Regions from separate parts of the Dyadobacter sp. BHUBP1 genome, predicted to be linked through region 3. Evidence: riboswitches for the same ligand, from Rfam matches in the RefSeq annotation. Region 3 holds a riboswitch; each other region holds the start of a gene.
What was found. A riboswitch is a leader RNA that binds a small molecule or an ion and turns the genes downstream of it on or off. The one in region 3 is predicted to bind cobalamin.
Positions count from the first base shown of each region.

Region 1: linked by a shared signal. The riboswitch ahead of ACQ4MZ_RS23115 (hypothetical protein) and the one ahead of ACQ4MZ_RS07315 (TonB-dependent receptor plug domain-containing protein) in region 3 are both predicted to bind cobalamin.
Region 2: linked by a shared signal. The riboswitch ahead of ACQ4MZ_RS23075 (ABC transporter substrate-binding protein) and the one ahead of ACQ4MZ_RS07315 (TonB-dependent receptor plug domain-containing protein) in region 3 are both predicted to bind cobalamin.

Region 1 covers NZ_JBOBIH010000006.1:230,621-233,877, reverse strand. Annotated here, with positions in the region: gene ACQ4MZ_RS23120 (TonB-dependent receptor plug domain-containing protein) at 1-1,283, opposite strand, end outside; gene ACQ4MZ_RS23115 (hypothetical protein) at 1,286-1,972, opposite strand; cobalamin riboswitch at 2,076-2,343, opposite strand; gene ACQ4MZ_RS23110 (cobyrinate a,c-diamide synthase) at 3,146-3,257, shown strand, end outside.
Region 2 covers NZ_JBOBIH010000006.1:216,836-220,092, forward strand. Annotated here, with positions in the region: gene ACQ4MZ_RS23070 (cob(I)yrinic acid a,c-diamide adenosyltransferase) at 1-539, opposite strand, end outside; gene ACQ4MZ_RS23075 (ABC transporter substrate-binding protein) at 540-1,742, opposite strand; cobalamin riboswitch at 1,742-2,014, opposite strand; gene ACQ4MZ_RS23080 (hypothetical protein) at 2,065-2,964, shown strand; gene cbiB (adenosylcobinamide-phosphate synthase CbiB) at 2,930-3,257, opposite strand, start outside.
Region 3 covers NZ_JBOBIH010000002.1:133,095-136,351, forward strand. Annotated here, with positions in the region: gene ACQ4MZ_RS07315 (TonB-dependent receptor plug domain-containing protein) at 1-1,265, opposite strand, end outside; cobalamin riboswitch at 1,316-1,516, opposite strand; gene ACQ4MZ_RS07320 (DMT family transporter) at 1,581-2,501, shown strand; gene ACQ4MZ_RS07325 (glyoxalase superfamily protein) at 2,498-2,899, opposite strand; gene ACQ4MZ_RS07330 (thioredoxin family protein) at 2,948-3,257, shown strand, end outside.

The DNA of each region.
Region 1 (3,257 bases), on a different contig from region 3:
CCAAAATTCAATAATGTCTGTGCGAAGAATGCGCTGGAAATCAATGCGTATTCGGGCTGAGTAGGAGCACGTTCGGTAGTGTCGTTGGTCCAGCGGCGGCTGTTAGTGGATGCATTGAGATAATCGTAGCCCCATATCACCGAATGCCGGCCGAGCTTCCAGACGTCTTTCACCTGTATGCCTTTCCATGCATTATGTCCTTGTGCGGAACGGAATGGCACCACCGGTTTACCCGACACATTCTGGGTGTAGTTTTTGGTGTTCTCTTCCGAAGTATACACTTTCACGCTCGGGCTATGTTGCCCGACTTGCCCGGTTAATGAGATATCAAGCGCCTGACGATCAATATCCTTGGTGCTGGCTTCTGTACTGCCCGAGGACAGCTCTCCTGGTGATTCTACATCCCGCGCCTGGAATTGCTCCCCACACACATCCACCCGCCAGCGATCGTTGATCTGATAACCCAACCTTAACGCACCGGAAAAATAATGCAGCTTGGTGAACGGCCGCCGGTTGCCGTCACCGGTTGTTTCGTCGGTTTCAACGACGGGACGGTCGGTGTAGTTCTTTTGCGCATGTTTGTAGCCGAATGCATTGCGGAGCCAGTTATCCTCACCGATTTTGTAATCCTTGGATCTTTCCAGATAGCTGAATGACAAATCGTAATCCAGTTTGGAAGTAATATTGCCGCCTGTGTTGAGGCCGGCCTGTAATGTCTTGAAACTTCCATATTCCAGGAATGCATTGCCGCCGGGGGTACCTTTGGAGCGTTGGGTAATAACATTGATCACACCGCCCATGGCTTGCGAGCCGTACAGTGACGACGCGGGGCCTTTCAGTACTTCAATCCGTTCAACGCCATTCAGATTGATCTGGGAAAGGTTGGTTGCACCCGCCGGGCGGCCATCGATGAGCAACAGCGTCCGCTGGTTTAATCCTGAAAACTGCGGACGAAATCCCCTGATACCGATGCCGGAAGACAGATTGGGGTACTGGATCACATCCACCGCGGCTGCTTTTCGGACAATATCGGTCAGGTCGGCGGAGGGCGTCATCTGAATATCCTCTTTGGAAATAATATCCAGCTTCTGAGCGATCTTTTCCTTTTTGGTTTCAAAACGGGTGGCAGTTACCACGATCGGATCGAGCAGCTTTTTAGCCGTCGAATCCGCGTTGCTTTCCTGGGCGGATGCTGCCGACTGCGCTACGGTTGAAATGGCTAGTAGTGAGAGCAATAAGCCGCCGACTGAAATGTGGGCGGGGCGGTAGAATTGGGTATACATTGTTAGAATTGAAATGATTCAAAAAGAGTGATACCGCCGATCAGGATCGAAAATACACCGACCAGGTAGTTGACGATCATCAGAAAGCGTTCGCGCTTTCCGGCAAAACGGCCGATGGAAAAGGCGAAAAAATAGCCGTACGCTGACATGGAGAGGATAATGCCGATACTTTGCAGTACAATGATCCAAACGGCGGTCATGGCATCGCGGGCCGCGAGTGTAAGTGCCACTGCGCACGCCCCGCCCGTACCGGCAAGACCGTGCACCATGCCTACCCAGAATGAGCGGCTCACCCTGCGTTCGACTGGCGCCGGTACGGGGGCGTCTGTTTTGAAATTCCGGCGGATCGCCATAATGCCGAGCCAGATCATCAATGGGCCGACTAATAGCTCAACCTGGTCGGCAATGTGCAGCGACATCGTAGATTTGAGCAAAAGCACCAGAACGGCGAATAGAATTAGTGTGAGTGAATGCCCCAGCGCCCAGTGGGAGGATCGCCAAATGAGTTTCCATCGAATGGCCGGGTTCAGTGGGGTCACCCCCGGCTGGGCCGCTCCCGGCCGGACCGCTCCTGGGGCCGCACTATTGTTTTCTTCCGTGGCAAGAACCGAAACCGCAGCCATATGGTCGGGTTCGAAGGAATGCTGCACACCCAGGAGCAGCGAGTCAATAAGCAGATACTGGATCATTTGGATTTCCGCATAAATTAAAACATAACTTATGGGAGAATGCAGGGAGTAGCGCAGCCGCAATGCAGCCTGCCGTTTCCTCTTGCCTTTCTTCCCGAAAGCAAAACCGGATTATTCAACGGCAGGTCTTCTGGCTCGTTCAGCTCTTGCGCCTTCCCAGGAGTAATGATTGAATGACTGAATTTTGAATGATTGAATGATCGAATACTTTTTATTCAATCATTCAAAATTCAATCATTCAAAATTATATCCCAGTGACATCTTACAAGAACATCGTTTAGTGAACTTACAGCAGCGGGTACTGCTCCGGATTTGCACCGGATTCCCTTTTAATCACGCCGGGGGCGCGAACCAATGAATAGACAAAGCTAGGTGTTTTTGTTGGAGATAAGCCAGAAAAATAGCCGAATACCGCTAACTTTACGGCATTAAAAGTTCTTTAACATACTTCTCCAACAGGAAAAGGGATTGCGTATCAACGCATTCCGGGGGAATCGTCGGGGCCACCCATGTGGTGGAGTCACGAGCTGTCGCGCAACTGTAAAGGATTAATGATTGAATGACCGAATGACCGAATGATTGAATATTTACTATTCAATCATTCAATCATCGCACCGGCGACCCGGTCAGTTTTTCAATCATTGAACTAAGCCAGAACACCCATCCTTTTCCTTGTTGACAGTGCTTTCGCGGTATGAAGCAGGGTCTGGTTTGGATATTCGTCGGTTTTCGCCGCTTTGCGGTCCGACGCTCACCTGGCGTGTTGCTGCCTGGGGAGTTCCTTTCTGTTTTCTGCTGATTATTTTGCTTGTCTGTCAGCGCACATCAAATCTTGATTTTTCAGGCTGCTTTGATTTTCGAAGGACTGCGACTGCTGTGAATGATGTTCAGGACTTCAATACGTACCGGCTTGATACGGTAAATGACCAGGTATCTGCCATGTAGCAGGTTCGTTACATGCCGGTTTTAGTCGGAATGAAACGACAGATGGGATGATGAAGATATTCAGAAGAAAGCTGATTGAGTTTCTTGAACCATACGATTTACCTCCTCGTCGGTCATCGGCTGACCGGGAAGCGCGTAGTTGGTTTTCAATGTTTTGATTTTTCCCATAATCAAAAATGATAGGGATTTAACTCAAAAGAAAATAGGTGTCCAGAAGATAGTAACCTCATGACTAACCCAAAATCCAGTTTTCTAATCTCCGCGCCGTCCAGTAATTCGGGCAAGACTACTTTGACCCTCGGGCTACTGCGTGCGTTGCGGGAGCGAGGGCTGGGTGTGC
Region 2 (3,257 bases), on a different contig from region 3:
CATTTTTCTTCCGCCACCCCTGCTTTGTCCATCTCGGCACGAGCGAGCGTGAAAAACAGGTCCGAAAGGCGGTTGATATAGGCCGGGATCGCTTCATGCACCTCATCGGTTTTGATCAGCGACACCAACCGGCGCTCTCCCCGGCGCATTTGCGTACGTGCGATGTGGCAAAGTGCCGATACCTCATTCCCGCCCGGCAGCAGAAAATAGTCCGAAGGCGAAGTCATAGCAGCTTCCAGCGCGTCGATCCACTCCTCACAAAAAGCGGCGCCATCCACCGGCATCGGGTTTTTATTCTCCTTTTTGGCATCCGATGGCCGTGCCAGGTGCGACATCATATCCATCAGGTCCTTTTGGATTTTATGCAAATTGGACTGCCATTCATGCCCGGCACCGAGCTTTACCCGTAAAAGCCCGATCGTCGAATTCGCTTCATCGAGCGTCCCGATGCATTCGATGCGCACATCGTCCTTGCTCACCCTGCTCCCGCCAAATAGCCCGGTGGTGCCTTTATCGCCCTTTTTGGTATATATTTTCATTTAATTAATTGATTTATAATAGATCAACTCGTGATTCGGTAATAGCTCCGGGTGGATAATACGGATCAGATCGGCCAGTACCAAATGCGGGTTTACCGCGCCGGACTCCCAGTAATCGTTGGCCCCCTGCGCATTCATGCGTTTGTTATAGCTGTAAATGTGATTGGTTTTAAATGCCTTGAAATCCGCATAACGGATATCTCGCGCGAGGACGTCCTTCTTCGTCTGTACATTTCCGATACTTACATTCAGCCAGAAGTCGGCCTGCAATGCAATGGGATAAACGGTTTCAAAACTGAGTGGCAAGCTTCCGGTTGCCTTTGTTCCGGACCAATGATACGAGGCGCCCGCGTCCTGGAAGAAGCGGTTTACGTAACTATCACCATTTGGAACATTCCACGCGTCTTTGGAATTCATTCCGGTAATCAGGCTCGGGCGCATTTTTAGATTTTGGGTCAGACGGGCCAGTCGTTCGTACTCTTGCTCGACGTTAGCGAACTTCCTATTCACTTCCCCTTCCTTATTGATCAACGCTGCCAGGAGTTTCACCCACTCCGCCCTACCCAGCGGCGTCGTTTCCACCCATTCCGAATTGACCATTACCGGTATCCCCGCCTGATGCAGTGATTCGTAACGGCTAACCTTCGAAACGGGGTTCCCTGTCGCCATAATGAGGTCCGGATGCATGCTTACCAGCAGTTCCTCATTGAGCCCCTGATCCTTTCCTACTTCGACAACCTTGCCCAATTTAATGCGATCAAGTACTTTGGCGGAAGAGACATATTTGAGGTTACCCATACCTGTAAGAATATCCTCACAATCCAAAAAGCCAATCAACCCGATGTGCAGTGACGACATTGCCACCATGCTTCGCACGGGAATTTCGATGAGCTGGCTGTCTTTGTACCCGATCGGTCGCGGCTTTCCACGTTGTACCAGCACATACGTGAGCGTGTCCGTCGATTTTTCGAACGGGCTCATGATCTTGACTACCTTGTAATATTTATGATAAGTAATTTTAAAGCCTTTGGCGTGGGCCACTTTGGCTTTTTCAGGAAACAGGTCGGGGCCTGAATAATGGGAATCGCCTTTTTCGTAAAGCGATGACGAAGTGCTGCAACTAGCCAACAAGCGGCACAGCAGCAGGGCTGCAAGTATTTTTCTGATAATCATGTAGTCACCGGCCTTTCTTCCGAAAGCCATATTAACAATGTTTGCAGGCAGGTCTTCTGACTCGTTCAGGTCGTTGGCGCCTTCCCGGGTTAGTGAGTGAATGAGTCAATGAATGAATGACTGAATGCTTTTTAATTACAAACATTCACTTATTCACTCATTCGCACATTCACTCATTGTAATCCCAGTGGCACAATTGCCAGGACCGTTAGTGAACTTACAGCAGCGGAGACTGTTCCGGATTCCCACCGGATTCCCTTTTAATCACGCATGACGCGTGTACCTGGATGACCGCAAAACTAGCAATATTTTATTGGTTATCATTGCAGAGTTTCATTTACACACACGCTTCATGCAACGCGACGACACTCTCTGGAAATCGATCCTGGAAGATATTTTCGAAGATTTCCTGCTCTTCTTCTACCCGAACGCAGCTTCCTATTTCGATTTCTCCAAAGATTTCGAATACCTCGATAAAGAGCTGGAACAATTATTCCCGCCGGAGGATAATTCGTACCAGACCCGCTTTGTAGACAAACTTGTAAAAGTGTATTGCCAAAACGGCGACAACGAATGGATACTCGTGCACATCGAGGTGCAGGGCTACCATGATCCCCATTTCAATCGCCGAATGTTTACTTATTACTCCCGGATACTCGATAAGTATGACAAACCTGTCACGGCATTCGCCATTTTCACGGAGAACAATGCGGCGTTTAGGCCTTGTGAATATTACAGGGAATTTATGGGAACGAGTATTTTGTACAGGTTTAACGCATTCAAAATCCTGGAACAAGACGAGCAGATGTTGCGGGAAAGTGACAATCCGTTTGCTGTAGTGGTGTTGACGGCTCTGATTGCATTGAAATGCAAACATATTACCGAGGACGAAATACTTGCTATTAAATTAACACTTGCCAGGAATCTTCTCGGCAAAGGATTTTCAAAGAGAAAAATCTCTAAGTTAATGAATTTTCTTCGCTACTATATCCGCTTTGAAAAGGTTGAAGCAATCGCTAAATTTGACCATATCATCAGTCACTTAACTAATCGATCGACGACAATGGGTATCGAAGAATTTCTGTTGGATAGAGCAAAAAAAGAGGGGGAGAACAACAAAGCAACAGAACTAATAACCAATCTATTAAGAGAAACGTCGTTCACAGTAGAGGTAATCGCACGTCTGGCGGGTGTATCGCCCGAATTTGTAACCGAAATCAAACTGGGCAAGACATCTCGACTGCCCAACTGACCAGGATAACTATCAGCACCATCGCCAAACAGGTCCGCTGATTGACACTTGCCGCTCTTGCGATTTCCTGCGGTTCAATTACCCGGTCATTCTCCCCGATAAACGGCTTGTCGACTACCTGCCCGTGATAGACATTCGCCCCGCCGAAGCGGCAATCCAAAATCCCAGCTAATGCTGCTTCGGGATACCCGGCGTTCGGGCTTTTATGTCTGTGCCCGAATTTGAAGACAAATCGCAATCCACGCCTGCTTCCTGTCACTAAAACCATCAGCAAGGCCGTCAGCCTGGCAGGC
Region 3 (3,257 bases):
GTGGGCACCCGGTAGCTGCGGCCATAGGAGCCTTTCAAGGTAAGGTTGTAAAGCGCTTTTTGAATGAAACTATATTCCACACCAACCGACGGTGTGAACGGTGGATTGAAACCCGTAACGAGGCCCTGCCTAAGGTTAATGGAAGTAGTAATCCGCGCTGTCGGTTGCCAGCGGGTGAGCAGGAAGAAGTCCGTGCGGTTCTCGCTCGCTGGCGAGAGCGCGTATCCCGGTACGCGTGAACGATAATGCGTCCATTCTCCCCCGGTTTTAAGGTGAATAGGATTGATATTGTTGCCAAGATTTAGCAGAAAATCCTTTTCTATTCTCGAAGCGAACTTATCCGTTATTGAATGGTCGGGGTGGGAGAGGTCACCTTTGGCATAATCTATGATGTCGCGTACCCAGGCGGTGCGTAGCGTGAGCGTCCGGACCTGATAGCGGAACATCGTACGATAGGCCGTAGTTTGGGTCATTTCACGACCTTGGATATCGTCGGGCGTCAGCGTCAGTTTATTGTCGGTGAGCCAGATGTGTGCGGAAATTTCCTGGTCGTTTTGTCCGTGGAGGAACAGGTCCTGTACAATGCCTTTTTGAAAAGTTTCGGTAGGCAAGAGTGCGTAAGTGTTCCGGGTTGGTTTGGGGTAATCGTTGTTCATCCTGCCATAGTAAAGTGCCGTTTTCCCTGAGAAAGCCCATTGGTTGTTTAGTGGCACTAGATAGCGGATATCTGTTCGGCTCTGATGGTTATTGAAGCTATCATATTGTCCGCCATCAGACACATGAAACGGCGTTGCCGATGCGCGGCTGTCAAGCAAAATACTTCCGCCCACGGCATCGGAGCCCACAACACTCGCCGCGGAGCCGTACTGAACCGAAAGCTGGTCGAAACCCGCCACGGGAATGGTGGAGAAGTCCGTTTGTCCGAGGGTAGGCGCATTGATGTTGAGCCCGTTCCATAGGACAGCAGTATGGTTGGCGGAGGTGCCCCGGAACGAGGCGGTATTGAGCTGGCCCGGCCCGTAATTTTTAAATGCAATCGGGGTATAAGCGGATAACACGTCACCGATATTCTGATAGCGTACCTGCGCGAGCGAAGCGGAGTCGATGCGCTGGATTTTCAGGCCGCTCATAAATTTTTGAGGGACAAATCCCTTCACGATGACGGGGTCGAGAGCAATGGAGTCTTTTTGTGCATAAACCGGCAGTGTCAGCGCAAAACTTGCCCATAACATCCAGCATCCCACAAGTCTTAAGTTGGTAAACACTCTAAATCGCAATGATTGGCGGCGATCTTCTGTTTTTCCTCCGAAAACGGTCCGATCAAAATGCTCTGGCAGGTCTCCTGGCTCGTCTTTCGCACCCGGAGCCTTCCCGTCGCAGGACAGTGGCACGAAGAATCGGGCACGTGTTGGCAGACTTACAGTTGCGGGGACAGCTTCCGGTGCTAACGGAATTCCCTATTAAGCCTAATCGCTGACTAGAAGCAGCTTATGGCACCAAGCGGGTGCAAAGGTAGGTATTTCCCCCGACTTTCCGTTGTGTACGATAACCGCTATCTTTGCAGCAAATTCTGATTGCTTTTGGCCGCTTCTACTGAAAATTTCCCGACCGCATCCTCCCTGAAAGGCATTTACCTTATGCTCGGCGCCGCATTTTTTTTCTCGCTTACGTCGGCGATCTCGAAATGGCTGGGAAGGGAGTTCCATATTGTACAGCTGGTTTTTTTCAGGAACATTGTTGGGGTGGTTTTTATCATTAGCAGCATCTGGCAACGGCCGCTGAGGCAGGAGGGCGGAAAGTTGGGACTGCTTATTTTCAGAGGTGTAGTAGGAACATTGTCGCTGTACATGCTATTTTATGCAATCCAGACGCTTGGACTCGGCCGGGCTTCTACCTACCAATATACTTACCCAATTTTTCTGGCGCTTTTCTCCTGGCTGCTCATCGGAGAAACACTGAATGGCAAGGAATGGATGGCTATATTCGTTGGTTTTACCGGTATTCTGTTCGTGTTCCGGCCCGATCTTTCGTCGTCGCTGCGGGATAATGCATTAGGTTTGGGCAATGCACTGTTGACGGCCATTTCTTACTTGTCCATCCGCCAGCTTGGTGTCGTGTACGACACGCGCGCGATCATCCTTTCATTTATGCTCAGCGGGATTGTAATGCCTATTTTGTCGATGCTGGTCGGTACGTATTATCCTATGGAGCATTTGGATTTTCTGATAGGTACATTCAGATGGCCGGAGAATACCTGGCAATGGCTGGGTTTTCTCGCATTAGGGTTTACGGCGCTTTTGGGACAAAAAATGCTTACGCAATCATTTACTTACGATAAAGCCGGGCGCGTCGCTGTGGTGGGTTATTCCAATATTCTTTTTTCGGTGCTGATCGGCTTTCTGATGGGAGAGGCGATTCCGACGCTTTCTATGCTGACGGGCATGTTGCTAATCATTACAGGAGGCATTCTGGTGTCTCTGGCAAAAACTAAGAATGCTTAAAGCCGCTCATTGAATGCAAGCCGGTTCATGAAGGGATCGACTACCGTTACCGAAATGGCATTCCATGGCTCCTGTTCGAGTCCCGGGCGATTGTATTTGTATTGCTTTTCATTGAGTTCCTTGTGGAAATCACGCACGCCAGTGCATTCGATGAAGACTTTGGCGCCCGGTGTGCAATCGCCATGGTGTTCGGAGAGGTGGAGCGTCAGGTCTCCGCGCGAAACTTGCATGTAGAGCGGTGCATCGTCGGAAAACCGGTGTTCCCAGTCGACCTGGAAGCCGAGCCAGCCGATGTAAAATTCCCGTGCTTTGGTTTCGTCAAAAATGCGTAAAATTGGGATGACTTTGCTGGCTTCCATGTTATTATGCTTTGGCACCTGACGCGCAGTCCGTGCCATGATTTGTGAAAGAGATTTGTCTAAGAGCAAGAAATCTAAAAAATTACTATGAAACGACTCCTGTCAATACTGATAATATTTCCCGTAATGCTGGTATTCCTTGCCGGTTTCAAAGCCGATACGGGTAAAAGGCGTGCAGCCGCCGAAGGTATTCAGTGGCTGACCATCGAAGAGGCATATGCCAAAATTCAGAAGGAGCCCCGCAAGATCCTGATCGACGTCTACACCGACTGGTGCGGATGGTGCAAAGTGATGGATCGCGAAACGTTCAAAGACAAAGCCGTTACCGAATATATCAACAAGAAATATTACGCCGTAAAGCTCGATGCAGAGCAAAAGGGAACGATCAAATTGGGCG